Regions from separate parts of the Paenibacillus sp. CMM36 genome, predicted to be linked through region 3. Evidence: a T-box and tRNA genes for the amino acid it is inferred to sense, from the RefSeq annotation. Region 3 holds a T-box; the other regions hold tRNA genes.
What was found. The T-box of region 3 lies ahead of leuS (leucine--tRNA ligase). A T-box ahead of a tRNA ligase gene usually reads a tRNA of that ligase, here a tRNA-Leu.
Positions count from the first base shown of each region.

Region 1 (4,200 bases), on a different contig from region 3:
TTACGATCCCAGGGATATCCTGCTGTTCTGAATCGGGACAAGGATTACGCACTGAGTGACGACAACCGTTGGCTACAGTCCAAATCCCGGCATCTTAAAGACCTCGCCCAACGTAAAAGCCTAACAGAACAACTGCCCACCGCTTTGGTTGTAAGCCTGCATGTCAATTGGACCAAACGTGCCGAAAAACGGGGACCCATTGTGCTGTATCAGGATGAAGGCAGCAGCTATCTGTTAGCTGAACGAATTCAGCATTCATTAAACCGCTTATTTTGCATGAATAGAAAAACAGTGTACGGAAAACCCTTTTATCTTTTGAATAAAATCCAGCACCCTGCTGTCATTGTGGAAACCGGATTTATAAGTAACGAACAGGACAGAGCTATGCTTTCCGAGGATCGTGGTCAAAAAAGCATTGCAGGAGCTATTGCCGAAGGCATTATTGCGCATCTGACGGCCTGGTAGTGTTGGTGGCTGGGTCTCCCGTCCATCCCCATACAGCTCGCACCAAATCGCTAATACCCACAAATTTGGCCTGCTCCTTTAGCTTGGGAACCGACGAATGAAGAGCGGAGGACGTGTACATGCCCGACACGCCGACATGCCCAATTGTTACGCAGGTGTTGTGCTCATCCAGCCATTCAACCACTTTTGTAAGTTGCCGATTCACATGGGCGAGGGTATGAACATCATCCAGAAAAACATTATTGCGTACCGGAGGCATTCCCTTTTTAGCGGCAAGCTCAGGCACCACTGACCAATAATTAGTACGGCTATCGACAAAAAATAGTCCATGCTCCTTACAAACATCAAGAACTATGGACATAATGCGCTTATCTGAAGTAATCTTGGAACCCATGTGGTTGTTCATCCCTATCGCATAAGGAACATCCTTAATTGCTGCTGTCACCTTAGCGCGTACTTCATCATCCGTCATATTAGCCTTAATTGCTCCGGGTCCGAGCCATTCGGGCTTTCCCTGTCTTGGCTCCATTGGAAGATGAACAATGACGTCATGACCACGCTTGTGCGCTTCCATAGCGTCCTGTTTGGTTGTAGGCAGGAAAGGCATCACAGCAACGGTAATCTTAACGGGTAAATTTAAAATTCGCTCAGTCCCTTTCATATTGTTTCCCAGATCGTCAATAATGACAGCAACCATCCTTTGCGACTCGTCCTGTTTGTCTATTGCTTCTGCAACACCAGTACTACAGACCATGAATAACATGCATACCGAAATACAGAGTACTACGGTTCTTCGCATTTTGGAGCTTGAATGGAATACAGGTACATAAGCTGGCTCTTTCCGACCGCGAGATGCCTTTAAAGCCTTTTTTATTATATTTCTCATGTGCAGCTTCCGTCGTGTACTCATTGCGGGTCAGCCTCCTTCTCTGTCCCTTCATTGTGTGAGTAACCTCGTCTAAATATGTATAAGGCAGACCATGGAATACTCCCTAATCTGCCTTATCGTGCGTAAAAACGTATGTTAAAGCCGCTTACCAGTTCTTATCAATAAATTCATCACGGCCCGATTGAGCCCGATCTTCCTTATAGTGCTTCACGTTTTTCTTGTGGTAATCCTGATGATAATCCTCTGCTGGATAAAAAATCGAAGCCGGAAGGATCTCCGTTGCAATTGGCTTATCAAAGCGTCCACTTTGTGCCAACTGCTCCTTGGACTGTTGCGCAAGCTCACGTTGCTGCTCTGTATGATAAAAAATTGCGGGTTTATACTGTGTGCCCCGGTCCTGAAATTGACCTTCCCCGTCGGTAGGGTCTGTTTGTGGCCAATATAATTCGAGCAGCTTTTCATAAGGAAACAGCTCAGGCTCAAACGTAATCTGCACCACCTCGTAGTGACCTGTAGTTCCTGTTTTAACCTGCTCATAGGTGGGATTGGGAATCGTTCCTCCAGTGTATCCTGACACAATGCCATGAATGCCCGGCTGCTCTTCAAACGGAGTCACCATACACCAGAAGCACCCACCTGCAAAAGTTGCTTTCTCCATCTTACATCCAACCTTTCAATAACTTCATCATAAAATTTTCTATCATATCTGGAAATCCATAGTTTGCGTGAAGACAAGAAACGTGTTCAGCTTAAACTATGAGCAAATCCCCAGAAATATAAGAAAAAGGTCTCTAAAACTGCTACGAGAGCAATTCTATAGACCTTTTCTAATGGATGCGGTCGAGAGGACTCGAACCTCCACGGGGGGTTAGCCCACACGGACCTGAACCGTGCGCGTCTGCCAATTCCGCCACGACCGCATATAAATTATCGTTTATCCTCGAAAGATCAATCTTTCTTAGCGACAAGATAGATCATACCATGCATATATCAAGATGTCAAACCTTTTATGTTCGTTAATTTCCTCTTGATAAAAAAGGAATAATAAACTAAAATAAGAACATAGGTTCTCGGGAATGAATGTTCCTTTTCTTCAATCGTTTATGAATTATCATCACATTTTCCTAAGGCGGTGAATGGTAATGACCCCTTTAGATACTACTCAGCATGAATGGTCTCTTGTGAAAAGTTATCTGCTCCTTACCTTTATTCAAAAAGTATTTGAGCGGGACAGCCTAATTCTTGAAGAAAGCGGTATGCTGAAAACCCCTGATCTTTATGTCGAAATGGTTAACGCAGGTGTAGATCGTACCGGAATCCTACTGTCTGAAGTAAAACATGAATTTAATAAATATCACATTCATGTTCTGGACATACAACAAAACCACTCCGGCGTTCACGCCACCTATATAAGTAAAGGCAATAAAGAGCAGTTCAGTATGGCAATGCCAGCATTCCGCAAAGAAATGTATGAGCGGATGCGAGCATATCTGGGGCTCTCAACCTCTATGCCCCATACAGCTGCCCTTCCTTTACTAGAGAAACATCGCCCCGAATTACCAAACAATTCAACTTCCAACCCCCTACGCATCGTTGATCGAAGTTTGGTTACATCCTCTTTGGCTTATAAGCGTAAAACGTCTCGCCCTGCTGCTGTTGCCGCAAGCAGAAGAGCATAATCCCCGCACAATAAACACGCAAAAAAAAAAGCTTCCGCAGACACCAACTGTGCTCGGAAGCTCCTTTCCATATCCATCATATCTCCAAATCGATCTATAACCGCTAAGATGAAGCATAAGCATATCTATTAATGATTCGCTTTATTGCAACGCCTTCTGTACACGCGTAACCCCTTGACTTAGAGCATGTCCTCCACCTACCGCTGCGGCTACAGCAATGGTCTCCATAATTTCCTGATCACTAGCTCCTTTGGACCGCGCCTCGTCTACGTGATAAAACGTGCATACTTCATTGTTGGCAAATAAGCCAATGCCTAGTGCAATCAGTTGCTTGGTTTTCTCATCTAAGCTGCCGGCTTGAAAGCACTCTCCGGTAAAGCGATGATATGCATGAACTACCTCGGGCAACTGATCTTCCAAATGGCTGATTTGATCCTTATATGCATGTACTTTTTCGTCCATAACCGTCATTGACACAGCACGTCCTCTCTGTTGGATTTCCCTTCATTACTGTGTCCGATTTAGAGTTTCTGTATGCCTAATGAATCACCCAGTTATTTTTATCCAACACCCATTTGGAACCCATTCCTAATTCAGATCTATCGGATTGTGACGTGGCTCGCTGAACGGCTGATATGTATAGCTGCGATCCAATTTGACCACACGTCGATTCTGGCGCCGAATAAGCACCTGTTCATCATCCCATGCCAGTACAATGCCAACAACATCGTTGGTCTCCAATCCATCGCGTACGACACGCACCTTTTCACCGGAGAGTCGATAAGCATCCAATTCTTCGTCCATAATCATCCTTGTCCCCTCCTTATACACTTTTTTTAATAACACAGCGACCATGATTCTATGCATGAAAAAGTTTGAAAAGAGACCTAAATGAATCATTTAGGTCTCTTCTCACTTACTACTTATATGGATTGCCAACAGAGCGACAAATTATCCCGACTGATTTACACTGTGATCATGTTCTTTTGTATCGTTCTTCTCGTACCAGAAGTCCAGCACTTGTGCAGACAACACTCGCTGATCTACATACTCCACTTGGTGAGCAGTAAATTCTTCTTTCCAAGAGAAGGACAATTCTTCGCATAGGTTAACCAACGTCAACAACTCAGACCAGGCCACATAGCGTTTATACCAAAAAAACTGAGG
Region 1 is NZ_JBSEDY010000001.1:758,924-763,123, reverse strand. It holds gene ACWA2B_RS03820 (N-acetylmuramoyl-L-alanine amidase) at 1-465, shown strand, start outside; gene ACWA2B_RS03815 (divergent polysaccharide deacetylase family protein) at 440-1,375, opposite strand; gene msrA (peptide-methionine (S)-S-oxide reductase MsrA) at 1,500-2,012, opposite strand; tRNA gene ACWA2B_RS03805 (tRNA-Leu) at 2,190-2,274, opposite strand; gene ACWA2B_RS03800 (hypothetical protein) at 2,497-3,033, shown strand; gene ACWA2B_RS03795 (carboxymuconolactone decarboxylase family protein) at 3,175-3,504, opposite strand; gene ACWA2B_RS03790 (hypothetical protein) at 3,622-3,843, opposite strand; gene ACWA2B_RS03785 (hypothetical protein) at 3,985-4,200, opposite strand, start outside.
Region 1: it encodes a tRNA-Leu, which carries the amino acid that the T-box ahead of leuS (leucine--tRNA ligase) is inferred to sense. The anticodon was not compared.

Region 2 (4,200 bases), 180 kb from region 3:
CGTTGCTCTCGTAGGGCCGTAAGAGACTGATTGGCTAATCCTCCAAACTCATAGCCGTGAAGCCCTGCGTATTGTCCGCTGATTTGTTGTAGCTTGTTATTTTGTTCATCCGGTGCCTCTAAGTAATCATGCTGCCCGGAAATTAGCATACCATCCGGTACATTAGATAGGTAGGCAAGTAATTGCTTGGCTTTGGCAGAGGCCTGAACATTAATTGGCGGGGCGGCATCGGCAACAATGAACGATTGCTGAGAGCCGCTGAAGAGTAAAACAAGCATTAGCAGTAGCACCCTCTGTAACCAAAAGCGTGTTGAGTGAGATTTCATGGCGCTCCTCCTTTGATGCATGGTAATGGATTAGTATTTTTCTTTTTGCTTTCTAAGCTGTATATAGGCACTAATAATAATCATCAGCAGACTAATCATGGCCCATCCATTGAATTCCTGTGAGTGTATCCAGTTGTCCCATACAAGGAAGCCTAAAATTACAACGAGCAAACTCATAGTGAGATACATTTTGGTTTGTGCTGGACGTTGAGTGCGTTTCGAAATCCAATGTATGATGCCGAAAACGATGGCTGCCTGAAATAAAAATATACCCATTATCATTAAACTTGCTAAAAAGATTGGGGACATCGGTATCCTCCTCCTGGGTTTACAAACAGAATATGCAGGTTGTAAACGGAATGTGGATTCTTGGATGTGAATTTAATTGCAAGTTGAGTAAACAATTGAGCACTGGTTACGATCTTGAACAAGTTGACTAAATTATACCATAACTACCGTCCTGCAATGAAAGACGTCTAAATACCCACTCTACCTTGATTCGACATCAGACTTTATATTCAGCGAAATATTGACATAAGGGGGTACACTTCACATATATGAAGATGCAATCAGAAATATGTGGTAAGTATATACATAAAAGCAACGCGAAATCGACGGAAAAGTTTGGTATGATTAAAGTGGATTGAAAAGGAGGTACTCTTATGAATGAAGAAAACAGACCATTCTCTAGATCGGCAGATGCTGAAGGAGCAAAAGCGAACTTTGATGCCAATCAGCGGAAGCTCCACTCCGAGGGAGTGCCTAGCTTATGGCGTCAGGTCAGCAACCTGCTGATTCTGGTTGGTGTGATTGCATTAATTATCATTTTAGGTCGAGTGCTCTAATGAGATATCCCAAAAAAATCAAAAAAAATTTAAAGAATTAGGGATGTGAAATGGTGCTAAAGGCAGCTTTACTTTTTATATTGGCTGGCATCGCTGAAATTGGAGGAGGATATTTGATTTGGCAGTGGCTGCGGGAAGGGAAGACATGGTATGTCGGACTTTGCGGCGGATTAATTTTAGCTGTGTATGGAATTATTGCTACCTTTCAGGTATTTTCCTCCTTTGGGCGTGTATATGCAGCATATGGTGGTGTCTTTATTGTTCTTTCCATTGCATGGGGCTGGTGGATTGATAAAAAGACACCCGACTTGTACGATTTCATTGGTGGATTGATTTGTTTGGTCGGTATAGCTGTAATCCTGTTTCCGCGATCAGGATGATAGGACGAAAAACCCTTTTTTTATTTTTAAAAACATGACTATAGGTCTACAAAAACAAGCTTCATATTCCGAAATAGAACTTAAGGAGGGGGTTCTATGAACTGGAATCAAATGAAGCTTAGATTGAAATTTGGCAGTACCATGCCAAAAAATGAAGGTAATTTCTCTTTTGGTATCATGTGTGGACTCTTAATCAGCATCGTGCTGTGGATCTCGATCATTGGCTGGATCATGCTGATCTTTAAGTGATTTTACGAAATCGCTGTACATATCAAAACAAATGCATTAAGGGCTACTTTAAACCTATGTCCTATTACCCACGCTTTATTTTGTGAAATCGTTACGTAACTTGTCTATCCCGCGACCTATGGCTTCATCAATCATATCGGTAGCAGCAGGTGTATCTGCATCAGTGTCAGGAATGCGATTAAATCCTGGCTCGCGCTTGTCCAGGGATTGTTTATGTTCAATTTGATCGTCAGTACGATTCTTTTCAGAGTTATTATCTCTCATAGCACATCACAGCTCCTTTTATTAGGTACATCAGCTTCTATACTTTACATAAACGTTTGTACTCCAGACTAAACGTTGATAAAAATAAAACCGGGGGGGGAGTAATCCCGCCCGGCACTTCCCAAACAACTAGCGATGCTCAATCAGATCAATCGCTCCCAGAACAACATGAGCCAGTCCGAAACCGAGAATGCCTGTAGCTGCAAGTTTGTACTTACTGCTCAGCAACACAGCGCCTGAAGCCGATACTACCGTTCCAAGAACAGCTGGAATCATACCTTCACGCATTCGTAACACCCCTTCTGGTAGTTTGGAAAGACGTTTATTAGTGTAATTCAAATGTGCATAAGTTATACAAAAAGAAATTTTATTATTTTTTTAAAAAAAACTTTACAATCCGATGAAATTATCGTATTATATGTTGGTGCCCGGTTGAACGACATTTACATAGCGAGAACACTTCTTAATAAGTAAGCTTCTCAGATACTTGTAAGACAAGAACAAGTAAGTGTAAAATAGCGTTCCTAAGATTATGCCGGGGTGGCGGAATTGGCAGACGCACAGGACTTAAAATCCTGCGGTAGGTGACTACCGTACCGGTTCGATCCCGGTCCTCGGCACTATTGTTTTTCTTTTGAATCCCTTGATTATCAAGGGATTTTTTATTTTTTAGTGATTGAAATCCTGGCTTCCATATCACAGGATCACAGGGAGCGAGCGCCTTTTTCGCTCCTGGGGACGGATTGGGGACGAACTTTTGGATCGAAGACATCGAGGTGTGCTGTTGTTTTACGACTAAGCTTCTTGGTGATGTGAGCATAGGTATCTGAAGACACCTGAGATGTGGAATGTCGTAATCGATGTTGAATCTCCTCGATAGATGCTCCCTGGCCCAGCAATACGTTGCATTTGTATGGCGGAGATCATGAAGTGATACATTACGGAAGCTGTGCCGCTCACACCAGTTTTTCCACTGCTGGGACGGCGTTGTATGGTAATAGGGTTTCCCTGTACCTGAATGAAAAACAAAGTTACGATCCCCGCCTTTCCATGTCCCATTTGCCTTTGTCTCAAACCTTAATTTCCGCATGCTTTTAACATGGACGGCCAGTTCCTCCATGTACCATTGTGGCATATCTACATAATCGTTAGATGCTTCATTCTTGGTATCTGTAATGTCCGCCTGGCCATTTTTGGTGCTGTCAACCGAATACTGGATTTTGTCACCAACGACTATGGACGGGGGACGAAACGAAACAAGAAAAGTGAAAATGGACTCAGGATGCCAGAAGTAAATTAGACCGTAAGGGCTTAAGCCTTTGCGGTCTTTATTGTAGGTGTCTAAAGTTCTAGACTGAAAAATAAAGTAATAGTCTGAATGAGAAATTATCTAAGATCAATACATTGGTCTCCTCATCAAGATACCAACCAGGTGTTTATCGTGCTCGAAGAAGAGATGTTCATTGATTTCCGCGATAGCCAAGTAAAGATTTCCCAAGATGTTGTTTATTGTACCAAGGGTGTCGAACACAAAACTTTCGCTAACCAGGAGTATCATATCATGTTAGTAGAGCCCAGGGGCGTAGTAAACACTGGCGAGACTGAGTCAGAATTAACAGCAGTCAATGATATTTGGATCTAATGCATTTAGCTTCAGTTCGATTACATCGTTAAAGTAACGGGACACGATAGTTCAACTTCACTTGCTGCTATGACGAGAACCGGATTCCCCTGTAAGGGTCCGGTTTTTTCTGCAACGCATTGCTTAGCATACGATTTTTTCCGTTTCGTGAGGTGCCCCCTATATCGTGAGTACCATCGGGAAATTCTCCAGCTACACGATATTCTTCATTCGCGCCATTTCTATTGCTTCTTCGCGGTTGTTGACGCCGAGTTTTGAGTAGAGAATCGAGCAGTAATTGCGGATCGTTCCCTCCGATAAAAATAGCTTGGTGGCGATCGATTTGTAGCGCAGTCCGCTCAACAGATGCTCCAGAACTCCATCACGCGTTTCGTAAGCCCGTACGGGTAGTTTCCCTGACTTGAACCGATTTTCTCCAACTGCTCACGTTGACGCTTCATCTCTTCGAAAACTCGCGTAGCGACCGATTGGTCGATCCAGATTCCTCCATTATA
Region 2 is NZ_JBSEDY010000009.1:15,809-20,008, reverse strand. It holds gene ACWA2B_RS17685 (glycosyl hydrolase) at 1-326, opposite strand, end outside; gene ACWA2B_RS17680 (hypothetical protein) at 357-635, opposite strand; gene ACWA2B_RS17675 (hypothetical protein) at 989-1,171, shown strand; gene ACWA2B_RS17670 (YnfA family protein) at 1,225-1,551, shown strand; gene ACWA2B_RS17665 (hypothetical protein) at 1,648-1,800, shown strand; gene ACWA2B_RS17660 (hypothetical protein) at 1,876-2,064, opposite strand; gene ACWA2B_RS17655 (hypothetical protein) at 2,194-2,352, opposite strand; tRNA gene ACWA2B_RS17650 (tRNA-Leu) at 2,599-2,684, shown strand; partial or broken gene ACWA2B_RS17645 (response regulator transcription factor) at 3,899-4,200, opposite strand, start outside.
Region 2: it encodes a tRNA-Leu, which carries the amino acid that the T-box ahead of leuS (leucine--tRNA ligase) is inferred to sense. The anticodon was not compared.

Region 3 (4,200 bases):
GATTGGGTCGTCAGCTTTTGCTGCCGATTCGTGAGTTGCCAGAAAACCGAGATTTGCATCCTCGGGTGGGCGACTACGTGTATGCCATTATGGAGCATGACAAGCAAGGCAGATTGCGGGCTAAGCTGGCAGGGGAACAGGAACTGGCTCCGTTGTGCTTCCACGCCCCTGATTCGTGGCTGAATACGTGGGTGCAGGCGACTGTGTACAAGCCGCTTCAAATGGGCACATTCGTTCTGGTGGACGGAGGGGTGCTTGGTTTTGGCGCGATTGGGATGATTCACTCCTCAGAACGCAACCGGATGCTTCGCTTGGGCGAAGAGGTTAAGGTACGGGTCACGCTTGTTCGCGAAGACGGTCGGGTTAATCTGGCAATGTCGCCACGCAAGGAAGTGGGCCGTGATGAGGATGCGGATCGATTGATTGCTTTTCTGAAAGAGCGTCCGGGCGGCGGTATGCCTTACTCCGACGCAACACCGCCGGATATTATCAAGCAACGGTTTGGTATTAGTAAATCCGCCTTCAAGCGTGCGATGGGCAAGCTGATGAAGGAAGGAATGGTTACACAAAAGGAAAACTGGACCTACCTGGTGGAGAAAATGCCGAAACCGAAGGACGGGAATGGGGAATAAAAAATGGCTTCTTACCGGAAGTTTGCCTATGTGTATGATGAGCTGATGCAGGACATGCCGTACCCGGACTGGTTGCGCTTTGCACGGCAGGCTTGGGATCAGTACGGGATGCCGCATACAGTGGCCGAGCTGGGCTGCGGAACGGGTTCAATTACGATTCCCCTGGTTAACTCAGGGTTCGAAGTGGCTGGAATCGACTTATCCTCTGACATGCTGGCAGTAGCCCGTCGCAAAATGGAAACCACTCCACAGGGACAGCGATTGTTTCGTGAGGGAAGCGTTCGCTGGATACAGCAGGATATGAGAGAATGGATTTTACCCGAGCCTGTGGATTCTGTAATTTCTTTTTGCGATTGTCTGAATTACTTGTTGGAGGAAGAAGATATCATTTCTACTTTTCGCAGAACGCATGTTGGTCTGAAGCCTGGCGGAACCTTTTTGTTCGATGTGCATCATCCCCAGACGTTTTTACGTTATGATGAAGAGCAGCCTTTCGTACTGGACGAACGCTCTATCTCATATATCTGGACATGTGCGTTGGACACTCCCCGTTGTGAAATTGAGCATCATCTTAGTATCTTTGCGAAAGCAGAACATGAAGGACGCGATCTATACCAGCGTTTCGAGGAAATACATGTACAACGTGCCTATGACCCAGACTGGATGAAGGCAGAATTGTCCAAAGCGGGTTTTCGCGATGTGAAGGTATATGCGGATTTTGAATGGGTAGAAGCAGAAGATGACGCGGCGAGACTGTTTTATGTTGCTGTAAAATAGCAAAGATTCATTGAACGAATATGGGAAAAAAAGACGCTTTTCATGATGACATGAAGGGCGTCTTTTTGCACTTATATATTCACTTTATAGTTCAACTGAAGCTCATCACCCGGTACACCTCGAATGCCCCAGTTCTGTTTGGGTGTTTCAAATATAGTAATCTCAAGATCCTGTGGAGAAATACCCAAAAGATCGTTAATTCTTTGGAATAACAGGCTAATGAGTTGCTTCTTAGCTTCTATCGTTCTGCCTTCAAAGATACTGATTTCAATAATGGTGTACGCCTCAGAGCGACCATCGGCATATATAAAATCTTCCTGATCCATAGGAAAAAAACGATGAAACCTCTTGTCAGGAGGATATTTGAGCGCATCCATCACAGCAGAATGAATCACCTCTGAAAGTTGCTTTTTGATTGGATTTAGAGTCTCTTTTATTCCGTAAATTTTAATCTGTGCCATTTCTCAGCTCACCTTTCTTATCTCAACTCATCTCAATTTGAAGCGATTTAACTCGGAATTATTATAAAACATTCGTATGCATGTGTCATGAACAATTAGTATGGAGAGGGCTCTTAACACCAAAGGTAGTCCTTATTTGACTTTTTTCGCGGTTTTCAATATAATAGTGCCATTATTAACGGTTAAACAATCGCTGATGAGGAATAGTAGCTTTGTCTGGACATGTAGAGAGCCGGCGGGTGGTGCAAGCCGGTTGACAGCACAAAGTGAACTCGCCTCGGAGATATGCGTCCAACGCAGGAACGCCCTATACTGGTGCTTGTATCCTGTTATTAACCCGCATCGGATCACCTCCGTTATCAGGTGCAAAGGGAGTAGAACGCGAAGAACGCTTTCTGCTAACTAGGGTGGTACCACGGGAATATAACCTCTCGTCCCTAGCGCTGACACGCTACGGGATGCAGAGGTTTTTTTGTTGCATACCGTTTGAGGAGGAAAAGACAATGACAGACACACAGCCGAAGCACGGCTATCAACCGCAAAGTATTGAACCAAAATGGCAGAAATATTGGGATGAGAACAAGACGTTCCGCACCGGGGAAGAACCGGGCAAACCGAAGTTTTATGCTTTGGATATGTTTCCGTACCCATCTGGAGCCGGCCTGCATGTAGGCCACCCGGAGGGCTACACAGCTACGGATATTGTTTCACGTTATAAAAGAATGCGCGGCTACAACGTACTGCATCCGATGGGTTGGGACGCCTTCGGTCTGCCTGCGGAGCAGCATGCGCTGGATACAGGGGAGCACCCACGCGAAATTACGGTGAAAAACGTAAATAACTTCCGCCGTCAAATCAAATCGCTCGGCTTCTCCTACGACTGGGATCGTGAAATCAGCACGACGGATCCTGATTATTACAAATGGACACAATGGATCTTCATCCAGCTGTACAAGCGCGGCCTTGCATATGTAGCTGAAGTACCTGTGAACTGGTGCCCAGCGCTGGGAACGGTGCTGGCGAATGAAGAAGTTATTGACGGTAAGAGTGAGCGTGGCGGTCATCCGGTCGTCCGTAAACCAATGCGTCAATGGATGCTGAAAATTACGGAATACGCGGATCGTCTGCTGGATGATCTGGAGGAACTGGATTGGTCTGAGAGTATTAAGGATATGCAACGGAACTGGATCGGTAAGTCTACCGGGGCAGAGGTTCGTTTTCCGATTGAGGGCTATGACGAGCAACTCACAGTATTTACAACTCGCCCAGATACACTGTTCGGCGCAAGCTACTGTGTGCTGGCACCAGAGCAGGAATTGGTGGATATTATCACTACGCCTGAGCAAAAGGATGCTGTACAACAGTACCGTGAACAAGCTGCTCGTAAAAGCGATCTGGAGCGTACGGATCTGGCCAAGGATAAAACAGGCGTATTCACAGGAGCTTATGCAGTGAACCCAGTGAACGGCGAAAAGCTGCCGATCTGGATTGCTGACTATGTACTGGCAGGCTACGGAACTGGAGCGATTATGGCTGTACCTGCTCACGATACGCGTGACTGGGAATTTGCCAAGCAATTCGGATTGAATATCATTGAGGTTGTCCAAGGTGGAGATGTGGCTAATGAGCCATATACTGAGGATGGACCGCACGTGAATTCAGGCCCGCTGAATGGACTTACCAACGAGGAAGCGATTCCGAAGATGATTGAATGGCTGGAAGCCGAGGGCAAAGGACACGGCAAAGTCACCTACCGCCTGCGTGACTGGCTGTTCAGCCGTCAACGCTATTGGGGCGAGCCGATTCCGGTAATTCATCTGGAGGATGGAACGATCAAAACGGTTCCTGAGGACCAACTTCCGCTCGTACTGCCGGAGATGGACAATATTAAGCCTTCAGGTACAGGTGAATCCCCGCTGGCGAACGCAACAGATTGGGTGGAAACCATTGATCCTGAGACAGGTATGAAAGCACGTCGCGAGACGAATACAATGCCGCAATGGGCAGGAAGTTGCTGGTATTACCTGCGCTTTATTGATCCGAAAAATGACAAAGAGCTTGTATCCAAAGAGAAACAACGTGAATGGATGCCTGTTGATTTGTATATTGGCGGAGCTGAACATGCGGTTCTTCACTTGCTGTATGCCCGTTTCTGGCATAAGGTATTGTATGATATCGGCGTAGTGGAAACGAAAGAGCCTTTTTATAAGCTGGTCAACCAGGGTATGATTTTGGGCAACAACAATGAAAAAATGAGTAAATCACGCGGTAATGTCATTAATCCTGATGATATTGTCAATACGTTTGGCGCCGATACGCTGCGTATTTAT
Region 3 is NZ_JBSEDY010000009.1:197,355-201,554, reverse strand. It holds gene ACWA2B_RS18490 (CvfB family protein) at 1-632, shown strand, start outside; gene ACWA2B_RS18485 (class I SAM-dependent DNA methyltransferase) at 636-1,409, shown strand; gene ACWA2B_RS18480 (tautomerase family protein) at 1,481-1,870, opposite strand; T-box leader at 2,055-2,312, shown strand; gene leuS (leucine--tRNA ligase) at 2,374-4,200, shown strand, end outside.

Region 4 (4,200 bases), on a different contig from region 3:
GTTTGTCGTAAGAAATAGATGTGATCTAAATGACTGTACCGAAGAATGAATGAACTACAAAAGCTCGCCCCTTGAGAAAGGGGTGAGGCTTTTTGGTGTAGTTAGGATTTTTTAGTTTTTATATGTGCCTGTTGCATGTATCCAATACGACAACGGGCATTAAATAATGATTCACTACTTGAAAAGTTACATAAATTTAATTAGTCTACCTTACAGCTTCAGAAGAGACTTTATAGTCAAATATATGTCCTCCAGGTTGAAGTCCTGGAAAAACCTCGACGGCTAGGTAGTATTCTTTACCTTTTTCAAGTTCTACATCTAAAGAATATTGACCATCTCTTGAACGTTTCATTTTACTACCAGTATTATCGTAAACAGTCATCTGCAACCAGGAATCTGAATATCTGTCTCCCTGAATTGTAAAATGAGCTTTTTGTGATTCAAAAGCCTTGATTTTATATACATCGTAGGCTTCCCAGACTCCAGGCACTCCCTCTGCACCAAGTCTTCCGATAACAGCATCACCTATAAAATAGTAGTTAGCCTGTTCAAAACTATCATTTGGTTCCTGTTCATGATATTCAAGTGCAGAGGTGAGAGTTGATTCCTTTGCGGCTGGTACGGAATTTGTTTCTTCCGCTAATGCGACACCAGCAGAAGTACTTAGCATAAGTGCAAAACCTAATGAAGCCAACAACGCTTTTTTCATGAATAAGAGCCCTCTCTTTTTTGGGATTTATATTCATTTATATGAATATATTAGTAACTGTTTCTGAGTTAATTGTATATCAATCACCAGGAAATTGGAATAATAAAAAGGAATATTTATCAATAAAATAAATATAATAGAATATTTTGTTACAGAATTTCATTTTGCATGTTCACAAGTTTGTCCCAGGAGTTCCGTTTAAAGGTCACATTTCTTGGAGGAAAATATATATGGTATACTCTTTAGATTAGGAACAAACTTGGACATGACTTGGGAAATAAATTGTAACGATAGGCAGAGGTGAATTGCACATGTTCGACCCGACCGTTTTTGATAATTTAAAAGTGGCTATAGAAAATGCTGTTTACGATCTGGATAATTTGGATTCACGTATTGACATTACACAGCGGATCGACAGATTGGAAATGTCTGTGATGTCACGTGAATTTGCTGTCCAATTCAGACTGAGAGAACACCCGAGTGTGACAGCAGAGGTTCAACTAAAGGCGGATTTAAACAACTTGGCTGCGGAAATTTTGGAAATCAAAGATCAAATTCCGGGATGTGTCTTGTTGTTGAGTTTTTACATGGAAATTCGTGATATTGAGTCACAATGCAGCCGGATTGAAAATATACTGACCGAAATTTGGAAGCCCGATCTTCGACCGGTACAAACGCTTAGTCAGATTTACGGAGAGAGGACATCTACATACCAAAACAGGATTGAACTCCGATTTTCCAGACAAATTAACGAAGATCAGATGGAAGACATTCCAGAGCTGTTGGAACACATATTGCTGACGCTTATGGAATTAAACAAGGTCTAAAGGGTTAGGACCGTAATGTAAATAACATTAGTAGACCAACAAGTTAACGTTAGAGGAGTTGAAAGTATAAATGAATGAACTTGAATTCTCTCAAGTATATGCGATTATGGAGGCTTCTTTTCCTGAAACGGAATGCAGGACATTCGAGTCACAGAGGGCTCTTCTTCATCATCCGTGTTATCGTTTACTTACCAAAAAAGACGAACAAGGGCAAACAATAGCTTTTTTGGCGGGCTGGGAGTTTACAGATTTTCGGTTTGTAGAGCATATTGCCGTAGATTCGGCTATACGGGGTGGCGGGTTAGGTAAAGAGCTTATGAGCAAGTTTATTTTACAGTCCGGTAAACCGGTAGTGCTGGAAGTTGAGCCACCAGTGGATGAATGGACTCAGAGAAGAATTGGTTTTTATGAACGTTTGGGGTTTCATCTGAACCATTTTGACTATGTACAGCCCCCTTTAAGAAAAGGACAGGCTGATCTGCGGCTTCAAATTATGAGCTATCCAGGTGCGTTGGCTGAACAGGATTTTGCTCCGTGTAAAGAGATTTTATATACCGAGGTCTATGGGTTAAATAAGAAGACTATATAGCTAAAGGTACTTCATTATCGTTCATGTTTTGTCCATACCATTACCAATTCTTTCTCGTCAGTTTCGGCATCCACAGATTCTGCTTGAACGGTAAATCCATTTTTAGTATAAAAGTTAAATGCTTTCGTGTTTGACTGATACACCTTTAATTGAATTTCGTCATGCTGCTTTTTCACCCAATCTAATAGTAGCTTGCCATAGCCCTTTCTTTGAGAATCAACACGTATAAATAGAGCCGCCAAGTATCCATCCAACATGGAAACGAAGCCGCCAATGCTATGATCATCTTGTATGATAACGTAGTTTTGAGCGAGAGGAAGGTACCTGTTTTCCATCTCGGTAACTTGGGATGTCCAATACTGCGGAGCAATAAAATGATGGGCTTCTATGGAAGCATCTAGCCAGATGGCTGCCAACTCGTTGAGCTCTTCCACATTTGCGGGTCTAATCGACATCGTGTCACCTCTTCACAGTACAGTATGTAATCTTATAGATGATGTTGAAATAAAAAAGACCGTCCGAGGACGGTCTTTTTACCCGTGGCGCTTAATTAAAGCTTTGATCCGTATCCCGCGCCTCCGTCAACTCTGTAAATTAGAGAATAACGGACCGGGTAAGGGATACGCTCAACATGTGATTATTGATGTTGACGCACCTCCTTTCCTGATGAATTCATTTTACCATATTTGGTTTGTGATATCCAGTGATTTTCTTATATTTACGGGAATGATTCATAGAAAATATAAGATAAAAATAGCTTGATTTTATGTTCTATGGAAGATATAATCTAAATTACCGTGATTGAAAAACATCGGTGTGAATACATAATATGCGGTCGTGGCGGAATTGGCAGACGCGCACGGTTCAGGTCCGTGTGGGCTAACCCCCCGTGGAGGTTCGAGTCCTCTCGACCGCATCATTGCCTAACATTTACAGGTTCTTGGATTGGCTGGATGCCACCAAGAGCCTGTTTTTATATGGTTAAGATGCGTGTACTATTATAACTATTTTATTTATACTGAAATATATATTTAATATAATCCTTTGCACTCTGATTAATGTCTTCGTCACTTGCTTGAAACGAGGCTCCAAAGACAGCGAAATAGGGTAATGTTATGGCGCCAACATGTACTGCGCTTGCTTTAAAAGGTGCTATAACTTCATCAACAGTGAAAGAAACGGAACCAGTAGGTAAGTAATTTTCTTTTTTATCGCCAATGGACATGGCTATCCCTAGCTTCTTTCCTTTTAACTTATCACCTTGTGAACCATAAGCCCATCCGTGAGTAAAAACATCATCGAACCACTTTTTTAATAAAGGTGGGTAACTATACCAATATAAAGGGAATTGAAATATGATATTACTATGTGTTTCAAGTAACTTTTGCTCTCTCAAAACATCAATGCTCCAGTTTGGATACTCTTTATAAATCTCATGAATAGTAATTTCATTGGTATACTGAAGTAATTCTTGTTTCCATCTTTGATTTACTCTGGAATCTTCAATATTCGGATGTGCTAAAATCACGAGAGTTTTCATCATAAATCACCTTTCTTACATAGCATCATTTGTTTTTTGTTGGTACGTCTTATTATTCTGTACGCTATAAAAAAAGTAAATACACACAATAAAGTAATATAGTTACTAGAAAGTGTGCATGGTACTTAGAGTAAATATATGGGATTATAGAATTAATCAGATCAACTTAGTTATTTTAGCGTTGAAGAGGTGGTCGTATGAAACAATATAATTTAGGCATAGAAGCAACACTTGAGATCATCGGAGGTAAGTGGAAATCCTTAATCATATGCTTACTAATGTCTGGTAGAAAGAGGACAAGTGAATTACAGCGCAGTATTCCAGGCGTTTCTCAAAAGGTTCTTATACAGCAGCTCCGTGAACTTGAGAAGGATGGCATCATTGGCAGACATGTGTATAATCAGATGCCTCCAAAAGTGGAGTATTATATAACGGAATATGGTATAACAGCAAATGAAATAATTGATTTAATGTGTTCTTGGGGAAGAGCTAATATCAAAATAAGACAACAGCAAGGAGAAGATGTGATGTTGTT
Region 4 is NZ_JBSEDY010000001.1:671,183-675,382, forward strand. It holds gene nspC (carboxynorspermidine decarboxylase) at 1-11, shown strand, start outside; gene ACWA2B_RS03355 (hypothetical protein) at 206-709, opposite strand; gene ACWA2B_RS03360 (hypothetical protein) at 1,021-1,536, shown strand; gene ACWA2B_RS03365 (GNAT family N-acetyltransferase) at 1,607-2,125, shown strand; gene ACWA2B_RS03370 (N-acetyltransferase) at 2,140-2,580, opposite strand; tRNA gene ACWA2B_RS03375 (tRNA-Leu) at 2,957-3,041, shown strand; gene ACWA2B_RS03380 (NAD(P)H-dependent oxidoreductase) at 3,135-3,665, opposite strand; gene ACWA2B_RS03385 (winged helix-turn-helix transcriptional regulator) at 3,863-4,200, shown strand, end outside.
Region 4: it encodes a tRNA-Leu, which carries the amino acid that the T-box ahead of leuS (leucine--tRNA ligase) is inferred to sense. The anticodon was not compared.